Regions from separate parts of the Pseudomonas paraveronii genome, predicted to be linked through region 1. Evidence: predicted binding sites of a transcription regulator. Region 1 holds the regulator's gene; each other region holds the start of a gene.
The links. The regulator sigma-54, encoded in region 1, starts transcription at its own class of promoters, with help from an activator protein. The targets are predictions, from matches to a motif close to ANTGGCATNNANNTTGCTNT.
Positions count from the first base shown of each region.

Region 2: a site for sigma-54 is predicted at 2,573-2,592, ahead of U5A08_RS22320 (circularly permuted type 2 ATP-grasp protein). Genes of this name have one in related genera too.
Region 3: a site for sigma-54 is predicted at 2,409-2,428, ahead of glnA (glutamate--ammonia ligase). Genes of this name have one in related genera too.

Region 1 is NZ_OY817130.1:1,039,909-1,044,072, forward strand. Features, by position in the region: gene ptsN (PTS IIA-like nitrogen regulatory protein PtsN) at 1-383, opposite strand, end outside; gene hpf (ribosome hibernation-promoting factor, HPF/YfiA family) at 396-701, opposite strand; gene U5A08_RS04600 (RNA polymerase factor sigma-54) at 777-2,270, opposite strand; gene lptB (LPS export ABC transporter ATP-binding protein) at 2,468-3,193, opposite strand; gene lptA (lipopolysaccharide transport periplasmic protein LptA) at 3,193-3,726, opposite strand; gene lptC (LPS export ABC transporter periplasmic protein LptC) at 3,713-4,164, opposite strand, start outside.
Region 2 is NZ_OY817130.1:4,849,054-4,853,217, forward strand. Features, by position in the region: gene U5A08_RS22310 (transglutaminase family protein) at 1-179, opposite strand, end outside; gene U5A08_RS22315 (alpha-E domain-containing protein) at 176-1,126, opposite strand; gene U5A08_RS22320 (circularly permuted type 2 ATP-grasp protein) at 1,131-2,540, opposite strand; gene U5A08_RS22325 (ribonuclease E inhibitor RraB) at 2,989-3,330, opposite strand; gene U5A08_RS22330 (hypothetical protein) at 3,543-3,779, opposite strand; gene U5A08_RS22335 (START domain-containing protein) at 3,883-4,164, opposite strand, start outside.
Region 3 is NZ_OY817130.1:393,435-397,598, forward strand. Features, by position in the region: gene U5A08_RS01695 (chorismate mutase) at 157-693, opposite strand; gene glnA (glutamate--ammonia ligase) at 902-2,308, opposite strand; gene thiI (tRNA uracil 4-sulfurtransferase ThiI) at 2,643-4,097, shown strand.

The sequences.
Region 1 (4,164 bases):
TTGCGGTCGAGCATGCTGGCAATCTGCCGGAGCAGTTCCAGGTGTGCATCGGTGGCGGCTTGCGGGACCAGCAACACAAACAGCAGGTCGACCGGGGCACCGTCGATGGCGTCGAAATCGATGGGAGCTTTCAGGTGCAGCAGGGCGCTGACAGGTGTCTCGCAGCCTTTGAGACGGCAGTGGGGAATGGCGATGCCGTTACCAAAACCGGTCGAACCGAGTTTTTCACGGGCAATCAGTGCCTCGTAGACGTCTTGCTTCACCAGTCCAGGCACTTCTCGGCTGATTAGGTCGGCAATCTCTTCGAGGGTTTTCTTCTTGCTGCCCCCCAGCGCGTTCACAAGGGAACGGCGGGGGGTCAGGATGGTTTCAAGTCGGATCATGGGTGGGGAGTGTTAGCGGCCGGTGCCCTGAAGAAGGCTCTGCTGCTTTTCCTTATGCTTTTTGATTTGGCGATCCAGCTTGTCGGTCAGATCGTCAATGGCGGCATACATATCAGAATGCTCAGCATTGGCGACGACTTCTCCGCCGGGTATACGCAAGGTGGCTTCGATTTTCTGCTTCAGCTTTTCGACGGTCATAATCACTTGCACGTTGGTGATCTTGTCGAAATGCCCCTCAATTCGTTTGAGTTTTTCGCCGATATAGGTGCGCAGCGCGTCGGTCACTTCCAGCTGGTGTCCACTGATATTGACTTGCATACAGCTTCTCCTTCGTTGCCAGTGCATAAAGCGGCGGGTCGGAATACCCGCCACTGGAACGCTATGGCCTGCCCGTCACATCAAACGCTTACGCTCGCTGGAAGGCGCGATCCCAAGGGACTCGCGGTACTTGGCGACGGTTCGACGGGCGACCTGAATGCCTTGTGCCTCCAGTAAACCAGCGATCTTGCTGTCACTCAACGGCTTTTTCTGATTTTCCGCGGCAACCAGTTTTTTGATGATCGCGCGGATCGCCGTGGACGAGCATTCGCCGCCTTCGGAGGTGCTGACGTGGCTGGAGAAAAAGTACTTCAACTCATATATACCCCGTGGGGTATGCATGAATTTTTGCGTCGTCACCCGGGAAATCGTCGATTCGTGCATGCCCACCGCTTCTGCGATGTCGTGCAGAACCAGGGGTTTCATCGCTTCGTCGCCGTATTCGAGGAAGCCGCGCTGGTGCTCGACGATCTGGGTGGCGACTTTCATCAGGGTTTCGTTGCGGCTTTGCAGGCTCTTGATGAACCAGCGCGCTTCCTGCAATTGGTTGCGCATGAAGGTGTTGTCGGCACTGGTGTCGGCACGACGCACGAAACCGGCATATTGCGGGTTGACCCGCAGGCGCGGCACCGATTCCTGGTTCAGTTCCACCAGCCAGCGCTCGTTGTCCTTGCGCACGATCACATCGGGGACGACGTATTCGGCTTCACTGGACTCGATCTGCGAGCCCGGACGCGGGTTGAGGCTTTGCACCAGCTCGATGACGTGGCGCAGGTCGTCTTCCTTGAGCTTCATGCGGCGCATCAGTTGGCTGTAGTCGCGGCTGCCCAGCAGGTCGATGTAGTCGGTGACCAGGCGTTGGGCTTCAGCGAGCCAAGGGGTCTTGGCGGGCAGTTGGCGCAATTGCAGCAACAGGCACTCGCTGAGGTTGCGTGCGCCAATGCCGGCGGGCTCGAACTGTTGGATGCGGTGCAGGACGGCTTCGATTTCGTCCAGCTCGATGTCCAGTTCCGGATCGAAGGCTTCGAGAATCTCTTCGAGCGTCTCGTCCAGATAACCCTGGTTATTGATGCAGTCGATCAGGGTCACGGCGATCAGGCGATCGGTGTCGGACATCGGTGCCAGGTTCAATTGCCACAGCAAGTGGCTCTGCAGGCTCTCGCCGGCAGAGGTGCGGGTGGTGAAATCCCACTCGTCGTCATCATTGCTCGGCAGGCTGCTGGCGCTGGTCTGGTAGACGTCCTCCCAGGCGGTGTCCACGGGAAGTTCGTTGGGAATGCGTTCGTTCCATTCGCCTTCCTCCAGGTTATCCACCGTAGGGGCGGTTTCCTGGTAAGAGGGTTCCTGCACGTCGGAATTGGGTTTTTGCTCGACGTTGTCGGCCAGTGGGTCTGCATTATCGAAGTCGTCGCCTTCTTCCTGGCGTTCGAGCATCGGATTGGACTCCAGGGCTTCCTGGATTTCCTGTTGCAGGTCCAGTGTCGACAATTGGAGCAGGCGGATGGCCTGTTGCAGCTGCGGTGTCATCGTCAGCTGCTGGCCCATTCTCAGGACTAGCGATGGTTTCATGGCAGGGGCTTAACACCTTATTCGCCGGCGCAATGCGCCATCCACGACAGGGCGCGTGAGCGCCAAACATAAGCAAATTATATGCCTGATATCGGGGGCTTTGCCTAGAGCGCGGTAACAATAAAAATCCGGAGGTTTTCATTGACTCCCGCGCACCTTGGCGAACGGCCTGCCACCGCCATTTTCTAAAGGCAGGCTTACAGGCGGAACTCGTGGCCCAGATACACTTCCTTGACCAGTTCGTTGGCCAGGATAGTGGCCGAATCGCCTTCTGCGATCAGTTGCCCATCGTTGACGATATATGCAGTTTCGCAGATATCGAGGGTCTCGCGGACATTGTGGTCGGTGATCAGTACACCGATGCCCTTGGCCTTGAGGTGATGGATGATCTGCTTGATGTCGCCAACCGAGATCGGGTCGACACCGGCAAAAGGTTCGTCCAGCAGGATGAACTTCGGCGCAGTGGCCAGTGCGCGGGCAATCTCCACGCGGCGACGTTCACCACCGGACAAACTCATGCCGAGGTTGTCGCGAATGTGGTTGATGTGGAACTCCTGCAGCAGGCTTTCCAGCTCCTTGCGGCGGCCGTCGCGGTCGAGTTCCTTACGGGTCTCGAGGATCGCCATGATGTTATCGGCGACCGACAGTTTGCGGAAGATCGACGCCTCCTGGGGGAGATAGCCGATACCGGCGCGCGCACGGCCGTGCATCGGCTGGTGGCTGACGTCCAGGTCGTCGATCAACACGCGACCCTGGTCTGCCTGAACCAGGCCGACGATCATATAGAAGCAAGTGGTCTTGCCGGCACCGTTGGGGCCAAGCAGGCCGACGATCTGGCCGCTCTCGATCGACAGGCTGACGTCGCGCACGACCTGACGGCCTTTATAGGCCTTGGCCAGATGCTGGGCTTTCAGGGTTGCCATTACTCGGCCTTCTTCTTCGGCTGGATAACCATGTCGATACGTGGGCGTGGTGCGGTGACCTTGGTGCCGTTGGCACGACCGGCGTTGGCGACCTGCTTCACGGTGTCATAGGTGATTTTCTCACCTTCCGTGGAGTTGCCGTCGGGGCTCAGTACCTTGGCCTGGTCGAGCAGCACGATGCGGTTTTGCTGGGCGTGATACTGGATGGTTTTACCGTAGCCCTTCATTGGTGCGGTATCGGCGGGCGCCTGCTTCTGTTCGAAGTAAGCCAGGTTGCCCACGGAAGTCACGACGTCGATGTCGCCAGCGGGGGTGCGAGTCAGCGTCACCGTGTTGCCGGTGATCTTCATCGAGCCCTGGGTAATGATCACACCGCCGGTGTAGGTCGCGACGCCTTGCTTGTCGTCGAGCTGTGCATCGTCGGCCGAAATGTGGATCGGTTGCTGGCTATCGTTCGGCAGAGCCCAGGCGCTCACGCTTCCCAGTGCTGCGCCCAGACCGAGCAAAATAGGGAGGGTTTTAACGAGCCTCATACTGTCCTCTTACGTTCGATAGCAGGTGTATCCTGCTTTCTTTCAAATACGCTTTCATTCCCTTGCCAGTCGATACGCCGCCAGCGCCGTCGATTCTAACGTCTTGCTCGGTCTGCGCATATTGCTTCTGTGGGAATACGGTCATGCGACTGCTGGTAATGATGGTGTCGCGGTTCTGCGCGTCAGTCCGTGCGACGCGCACCGAGTCGATCAGTTCCACTTCGGTGCCGTCCGGGTTGACTTCGCCACGCTTGCTGGTGACGTGCCAGGGGAATTCGGTGCCGCGGTACAGATTCAGGTCGGGGTTGGTCAGCAGGGTGACTTCGGATGCCTTCAAGTGTTCGACTTTGTCCGATGTCATTTCGTACTGCACTTTGCCGTCAGGTAGGAACTGCACGCTGTAGGCATTGGTGGCGTAATAGTCGATAGCGCCTTGGT
Region 2 (4,164 bases), 2.6 Mb from region 1:
ACATGCAGGATATTGCCGAACGGGTCGACCTGGGCGCGCACCGGACGCGGCAGGTCCAGTTGCCAACTGATTACGTGCTGGCGCTCGCTATCGTGGGGCGTAAGACGCAGGTACTGGATGCTTGCGCGCACCTGATCGTCGTAGTGGTAGGTGGTTTCGTGGCTGATGGAGAGTCTCATGCCGCCTCCAGGTAGGAACTGTAGATGGCGTCGCCCAACTGGCGGACCAAGGGAATAAAGTCGGTCAGCCAGGCGTGCAGGCCTTCCTCGAGGATTTCGTCGATCGCGGTAAAGCGCAGGCGTGCGTCCATTTCGGCGGCCAGGCGCTGGGCCGGGCGGCCGTTGAGGCCGGGCAGGCTGGCGAGGATCTGGTCGATCTCTTCGCTGCAGGCCCGCAACGAGCGCGGTACATCGGCACGCAACAGCAACAGCTCCGCCACTTGCCGGGCGCCGGGGGCGTCGCGGTAGATTTCAGTGTAGGCCTCGAACGACGACAACGCGCGCAACAAGGCACTCCACTGGTAGTACGCGTGGGCCGTGCCATCGCTGACCGCTTCGGCCTGGTCGCCGGCCATTTCATAGCGCGCATCCAGCAGGCGCAGGGTGTTGTCGGCGCGCTCGATGAACGTGCCCAGGCGGATAAAGCGGAAGGCATCGTTGCGCATGATGGTGCCGTAGGTCGCCCCACGAAACAGGTGCGAACGCTCCTTGACCCACTCACAGAACCGGCTCATGCCGTAGCGGCTCAAGCCCTGCTGGGCGATATCGCGGATATCCAGCCAGGTGGCGTTGATGTTTTCCCACATGTCGGCGGTGATTCGCCCACGCACGGCATGGGCACTCGCCCGCGCAGCGCCGAGGCAACTGTAGATGCTCGCCGGGTTGGCCGCGTCCAGCGCGAAAAAGTGCAGCAGGCGTTCGGCGTGCAGTTCGCCGTGGCGTTCGTGGTAGTCCTCCAAGGTGCCGGTGATCAACAACGGCATGGCCAATTCATGCAAACCGTCGCCGCGTCCGTCCTGGGGCATCAGCGACAGCGAATAGCTGACGTCGAGCATGCGCGCGAGGTTTTCCGCACGTTCCAGGTAGCGCGACATCCAGTACAAATCCGAGGCAGTTCTACTCAACATGGCATCAGTCCTCAACCACCCAAGTGTCTTTGGTGCCGCCGCCCTGGGACGAGTTGACCACCAGCGAGCCTTCGCGCAAGGCCACGCGGGTCAGGCCGCCGGGCACCACACGGGTTTCCTTGCCGGACAACACGAACGGGCGCAGGTCGATATGGCGCGGGGCGATACCGTTTTCGACAAAGGTCGGGCAGGTGGATAAACACAGGGTCGGCTGTGCGATATAGGCATGGGGCTTGGCCTTGATACGGGCGCGGAAGGCTTCGATTTCCGCCGCGCTGGAGGCCGGACCGACGAGCATGCCGTAGCCGCCGGAGCCTTGGGTTTCCTTGACCACCAGGTGCGGCAGGTTAGCCAGTACGTGGGACAGTTCGTCGGGCTTACGGCATTGGAAGGTCGGAACGTTCTTCAGAATCGGTTCTTCATCCAGGTAAAAACGGATCATCTCGGTGACAAAGGGATACACCGACTTGTCATCCGCCACCCCGGTGCCGATCGCGTTGGCCAACACCACGTTGCCCGAACGATAGGCTGCAAGCAGGCCGGGGACGCCGAGCATGGAGTCCGGGTTGAAGGCCAGCGGGTCGAGAAATGCATCGTCGAGGCGCCGATAGATCACATCCACGGCCTTGGGACCGTCGGTGGTGCGCATGAATACGCGGTCATCGCGCACGAACAGGTCGGCGCCCTCCACCAGTTCCACGCCCATTTCCCGGGCGAGGAAGGCATGCTCAAAGAACGCACTGTTGAAACGCCCGGGAGTCAGCACCACCACACTCGGGTTATCCAGGGGGCTCGAGCTTTTCAGGGTGTCGAGCAGCAAATTGGGGTAGTGGTCGATCGGCGCGATACGCTGGGCCGCGAACAGCTCGGGGAACAGGCGCATCATCATCTTGCGGTCTTCGAGCATGTAGCTGACGCCGCTCGGGGTCCGCAGGTTGTCCTCCAGCACGTAGTAGGTGCCGTCGCCATCGCGAACGAGATCGACGCCGGAGACGTGGGAATACAGATCGCGGTGCAGATTCAAGCCCTGCATGGCCAACTGATATTGCTCGTTGGCCAGCACCTGTTCGGCGGGGATGATCCCGGCCTTGATGATGCGTTGTTCATGGTAGAGGTCGGCGAGAAACATGTTCAGCGCCTTGACCCGCTGAATGCAGCCACGTTCGACAATCCGCCATTCACTCGCCGGAATGCTGCGCGGGATGGTGTCGAAGGGAATCAAGCGCTCGGTGCCCTGTTCATCCCCGTAAAGGGTGAAGGTGATCCCGGCGCGGTGAAACAGCAAATCGGCTTCGCGCCGGCGCTGGGCCAGCAATTCAGCAGGGGTTTCAGCCAACCAGCGGGCGAACTCGCGGTAATGGGGGCGAACCAGCCCTGCCCCATCGTACATTTCGTCGTAATAAGTGCGGATCATGCCGTACTCCTTGTCACCCGGACGCGAGAATCATCGCAAGGCCCGTGCCAGCGGCATAAACACTTAAAAATCAGTGAGTTAAATAATAACGGACAGCTAAGCGCACCATCCTGGTGCGCAGAATGCCCAGCGTCCGGCCGCACGCTTCATCACAATGCGGGCTTTGACTATCAACAGCATAGCCAGAGTTGATTTCACTGCCCGGCCACCGTTGCGGATAATCGCCACCATCTGCTGAACAGGACCCGTCCTACAGCCCAATCCATCGCGTAATCGGTACCGTGTGCCCTCGTGTACCGACCGACTCCTCCGGTCTTCCCTTTCGGCCACCCTGCTCGGGTGGCTTTTTTTTGCCTGAAAATACAGCGCAAGTTTCGCCCGCTTTCAGACGCCACAAACAAAATCGGCCGACCCAAAGGTCAGCCGATACGCTGTGTTTCTCATACTGCTACATGGGTAACCCACGCACCTCCTGCTTGACGCCCCATCCTTCGATGATCCCGCCCAGCGGCTCGACCACCGCTTCAAAGTCTTGCTCGAAGTCTCCTATGCCGTCGTAGGTTGCAAACATGATCTTGCTCAGTTCCAAGTACCAGGCGCCATCGTCGCGCGCGCTGACCTGGGCATTCAGGGATTCGCCACGAAATCGACCCGCAGCCCTGCGCGCCCGTTCCTCGTCCGGGAAAATGGCGTAGAACTCGATGGGGTGGAACCGTGAAAAATCGAAGCCGCCCTCTTTCATGCGGCGCAGAACGTTGGTGCTGATGTCTTCTTGATAGGCTGTGCTCATGAAACGTCCTCCTCAAACCGATGGATAGACTTTCCGTGCTTCCCTAGCCGGCGCCGTACTGGCGCGGGGGCTACGACAATGACATCACCGCTGGAAAACAAGCATGTAGCTGACAAGACCAGACCTTAGCGATTCATTCGCTGATCTCACTTGCAGAGTAGCGCGAAGCTATCACCTCCACCAGAGGCGCTTGAATGGCAGACAGGGAATGTTCAGGCGGCGGGAGAGATGTCGAGGATCTGGATACTGTTCTGGTCTTTGAGAATCTTGACCGTCGGCTCGGGTTTGCGGCCGTCCAGATCATTGAGGTCCAGTTCGGCGGCCACCGGCACCAGCTTGTCGCGAATCAAGTGTGCCGCATCTTCGAGGCTGGGCTTGCGCTCGCAGGCGAATCGCTCCACGGACTGCACGCCGTGATCATCAACGAAGGTAATCTGCCAATTTTGCATCGGTGCCTCCTCGATAAAGCCCGCGTGTGGGCTTACCTCTATCTGGACCTTGAGGGCTCGCTAAACGTTCCACTCAAGGTCGCAGGCACCGGATCAACCGCGCTTACTTCTCAGCGCGTTCCTTCAGGGCTTTCAAAGTGTTGAACGGGGCGTCCACCACAAACTTGTTGGCCAACCACGAGGGCACGCTGCCGCCTGGCTCGGTGTGTACCTGGTAGGTCACTTCGGTTTCATTGGCACCTTTAGGCACCAGTTTCCAGTAGCCTTCGACCTGGGCCACGCGCACGTAGCCCTTCACTTCCGGCTGATAGGTCGGCACTTCCAGCAGGGTGCGGGTCACGCTGCCATCGGCGGCCTTGGCCGTGGTGATTTCCAGGATCGAATC
Region 3 (4,164 bases), 650 kb from region 1:
TCGAACCAAAATGGGCTGGGTCGGTGGGAAGGGTGCAAGCTGTCGCACCAATATAGTGCGATTTTGTGACGCTTGCTCAGGACGTGCCGAATTCACACAAATCAAATGTGGGAGGGGGATTGCCTCCTCCCACATTTTTGGATCGGGTTTACCGTTTTAGTTTTTGTAGATACACAGCTCGGCGGTCGCGCGGATCATCGCCAACTGCTGCATCGGCTCATTGAGCGGCTCATGCACCGCCTCGGCCAGCCATTGCGGGCACTGTGGGTCGGCGCGCTGCGGGCTGAAGTCGGCCAACTGCTGCAGCAGGCGTTTTTGCAGTTGGTCCAGTTGTGGGCGGATCTGCTTGATCAGGTCCGGGCGTGGATCGTCGGGGGCCTTGCCCTGGAACTGCCAGTCGGACAGATGGGCGTACTGCACCAATTTGTTCGCTTCGATCTGCGCCGAGAAAAATTGTTCGGCAGTGGCGGGGTCCAGCTTGTAGCTCGGTGCCAGGGCGACGACGCTGGCGATTACCTCTTGCTCGCGTTTCTTGTCTTCTACGGGCTTGTGGCTGTCCCACTTGCTCAGGGCGACCTGGTCGGCGATCGCCAGGCGTTCGGCGATGCTGTTGAGTAAAGGTTCGAGGCTGGGCGGCGCAGCGCTCGCACTGGCGCTGACGAATAACAGAGCGAACACAAGTCGACGGTTCAATGCTGATCTCCTTGTGGGAGGGGGCTTGCCCCCGATAGCAGAGTGTCAGTCAGCACTGGTATCAACTGATCCACGGCTATCGGGAGCACGCTCCCTCCCACCTTTTTGATTGGGTTTGCAGGTGCGGAATTGTGTAATTCCCGGGCAAAAAAAAGACCTCCCGAAGGAGGTCTTTTTCGATCACGCCACGTTAAGCGACGCTACCGGATCAGCAGCTGTAGTACAGCTCGTATTCCAGTGGGTGTACGAAGGTACGCACCTTGATTTCTTCTGCGCTTTTCAGCTCGATGTAGGCATCGATGAAGTCGTCGCTGAACACGCCGCCTTTGGTCAGGAACGCACGGCCCTTGTCCAGCTCTTCCAGGGCTTCTTTCAGGCTGCCGCACACTTGTGGGATCTCTTTGGCCTCTTCAGGCGGCAGGTCGTACAAGTTTTTGTCGGCGGCGTCGCCTGGGTGAATCTTGTTCTGGATGCCGTCCAGGCCAGCCATCAACAGTGCAGCGAAGCCCAGGTACGGGTTGGCTGCTGGATCCGGGAAGCGGGCTTCGATACGGCGAGCGCGTGGGCTGGACACGTAAGGAATACGGATCGAAGCGGAGCGGTTACGTGCCGAGTAGGCCAGCATTACCGGTGCTTCGAAACCTGGGACCAGACGCTTGTAGGAGTTGGTCGACGGGTTGGTGAAGCCGTTCAGGGCCTTACCGTGCTTGATGATACCGCCGATGAAGTACAGGGCAGTGTCGGACAGGCCGGCATAACCTTCGCCAGCGAAGGTGTTCTTGCCATCTTTGGCGATGGACAGGTGAACGTGCATACCCGAACCGTTATCGCCGTACAGTGGCTTAGGCATGAAGGTAGCGGTACGGCCGTAGGCAACGGCAGTGTTGTGTACGCAGTACTTCAGGGTCTGAACTTCGTCAGCCTTGGCTACCAGGGTGTTGAACTTCACACCGATTTCGTTCTGGCCGGCAGTGGCCACTTCGTGGTGGTGTACTTCGATGACCAGACCCATGTCTTCCATGGCGTTGCACATGGAGGTACGGATTTCGTGGTCGTGGTCGAATGGTGGAACCGGGAAGTAACCGCCTTTGATGCCTGGACGGTGGCCATGGTTGCCGCCTTCAACGTCCTGGTCGGACATCCACGAACCTTGTTCGGAGTAGATCTTGAACATGGAGCCGGAGATGTCGGACTTGAACTTCACTTCGTCGAAGATGAAGAATTCTGGTTCCGGGCCTACGAATACGGTGTCGCCGATACCGGTCGACTTCAGGTATTCCTCGGCACGCTTGGCGATCGCACGTGGGTCGCGGTCGTAGCCTTGCATGGTCGAAGGCTCGATCACGTCGCAGACGATGATCAGGGTTGGCTCTTCGGTGAACGGGTCCAGCACGGCAGTGCTGTCGTCCGGCATCAGGATCATGTCGGAAGCTTCGATGCCTTTCCAGCCGGCAATGGAGGAACCGTCGAACATTTTGCCTTCTTCGAAGAACGCGTCATCCAGCGCGTCGCGAGCCGGCATGGTCACGTGGTGCTGAGTGCCTTTTGTGTCCGTGAAGCGCAGATCAATCCATTTAACGTCATGATCTTTGATGAGTTGAACCGACTTCGACATGGTGTCCTCCGGGGTGGCTTCGGGCTGGGTAGTGGAGTTAGCCCTTAGAATGTGGGTGATGCCGGCGCGGATAGTCCGCCATGGCAACCTGCCTCACAAGAGAGCAAATTGCATGCCAGTGCGCCAACATGGCTTTTTTGCGTCAAAATGGCCCCTATAAAGGTGCAAACCGCTGAAACGGAATAAATAACGCACTGCAATGTGGCGTCGCTTTGCGTGAATGACCTGTTTTGGTGCGTTGCGTCGGCGATGCATATTAACTGGTTAAACCTTGAGCGATTTCCGCTATAATCCGCGCCCCCCTTTTTCGGCAGGCCCGGCGCGCGCTGTTTCCATGAAATTAATCGTTAAAGTCTTCCCCGAGATCACCATCAAAAGCCGACCGGTACGGATGCGTTTCATCCGTCAGTTGGCCAAGAACATCCGTACCGTGCTCCGCGATCTGGACCCGGCGGTGGTGGTGAGCGGTGTGTGGGACAATCTCGAGCTGGAAACCCGTGTCACCGACGCCAAGGCCTTGAAGGATATGACCGAACGCCTGAGCTGCATGCCGGGTATCGCGCATTTCCTGCAGGTGGACGAGTACCCGCTGGGCGACTTCGACGACATTACCGAAAAGTGCAAACAACACTTCGGCAGTGAGCTGGAAGGCAAGATTTTTTCGGTGCGTTGCAAGCGTGCCGGCAAGCATCCGTTCAGCTCCATGGATGTGGAAAAATACGTCGGCAGCAAGCTGCGTCGCGAGTGCGGCGCCGCCGGAATTTCCCTCAAAGCGCCGCAAATTGAAGTGCGCATGGAAATTCGCGACCAACGGTTGTTTGTGATCCACAGCCAGCACAATAGCATCGGCGGCTACCCGCTGGGCGCCCTGGAACAGACCCTGGTACTGATGTCCGGCGGTTTCGATTCCACGGTGGCGGCCTACCAGATCATGCGCCGCGGCCTGATGAGCCACTTCTGCTTCTTTAACCTGGGCGGGCGTGCACACGAATTGGGCGTGATGGAAGTCGCGCACTATATCTGGAAGAAGTACGGCAGCTCCCAGCGCGTGCTGTTTGTCAGCGTGCCGTTCGAGGAAGTGCTGGGCGAAATTCTCGGTAAAGTCGATAACAGTCATATGGGCGTAGTATTGAAGCGTATGATGTTGCGCGCGGCGTCCCGAATTGCCGATCAACTGCAGATCGACGCGCTGGTGACCGGCGAAGCGATTTCCCAGGTGTCCAGCCAAACGCTGCCGAACCTGTCGCTGATCGACTGCGTTACCGAAAAGCTGGTGCTGCGCCCGCTGATCGCCAGCCACAAGCAGGACATCATCGACCTGGCAGAACAGATCGGCACCGCCGACTTTGCCAAGCACATGCCTGAATATTGCGGGGTCATTTCGGTGAACCCCAAGACCCACGCCAAGCGCAACCGCGTGGAGTATGAAGAACAACAGTTTGATATGGCGATTCTGGAGCGTGCGCTCGAGAACGCCAAACTGGTCCCGATCGATCGTGTCATCGACGAGTTGGGCCAGGATGTGCAGATCGAAGAGGTCAGCGAAGCCCTGGCGGGCCAGATCGTCATCGACATCCGTCACCCGGATGCCGCTGAAGACGAGCCGCTGGGCATCGCTGGCATCGACGTACAAACGCTGCCGTTTTATGCATTGAACGCGCGTTTCAAGGAACTGGATAACAGCCGTCAGTACCTGCTGTATTGCGACAAAGGCGTGATGAGTCGCCTGCATGCCCACCATTTGCTCAGTGAGGGGCATGCCAATGTGCGCGTTTATCGACCGAGCTAAGAGCCCGGGGCTGTATGCCTGTGGCCTGCGTCACCGGCCCCCCGACTCTGCCGTCAAGCTGTAACGG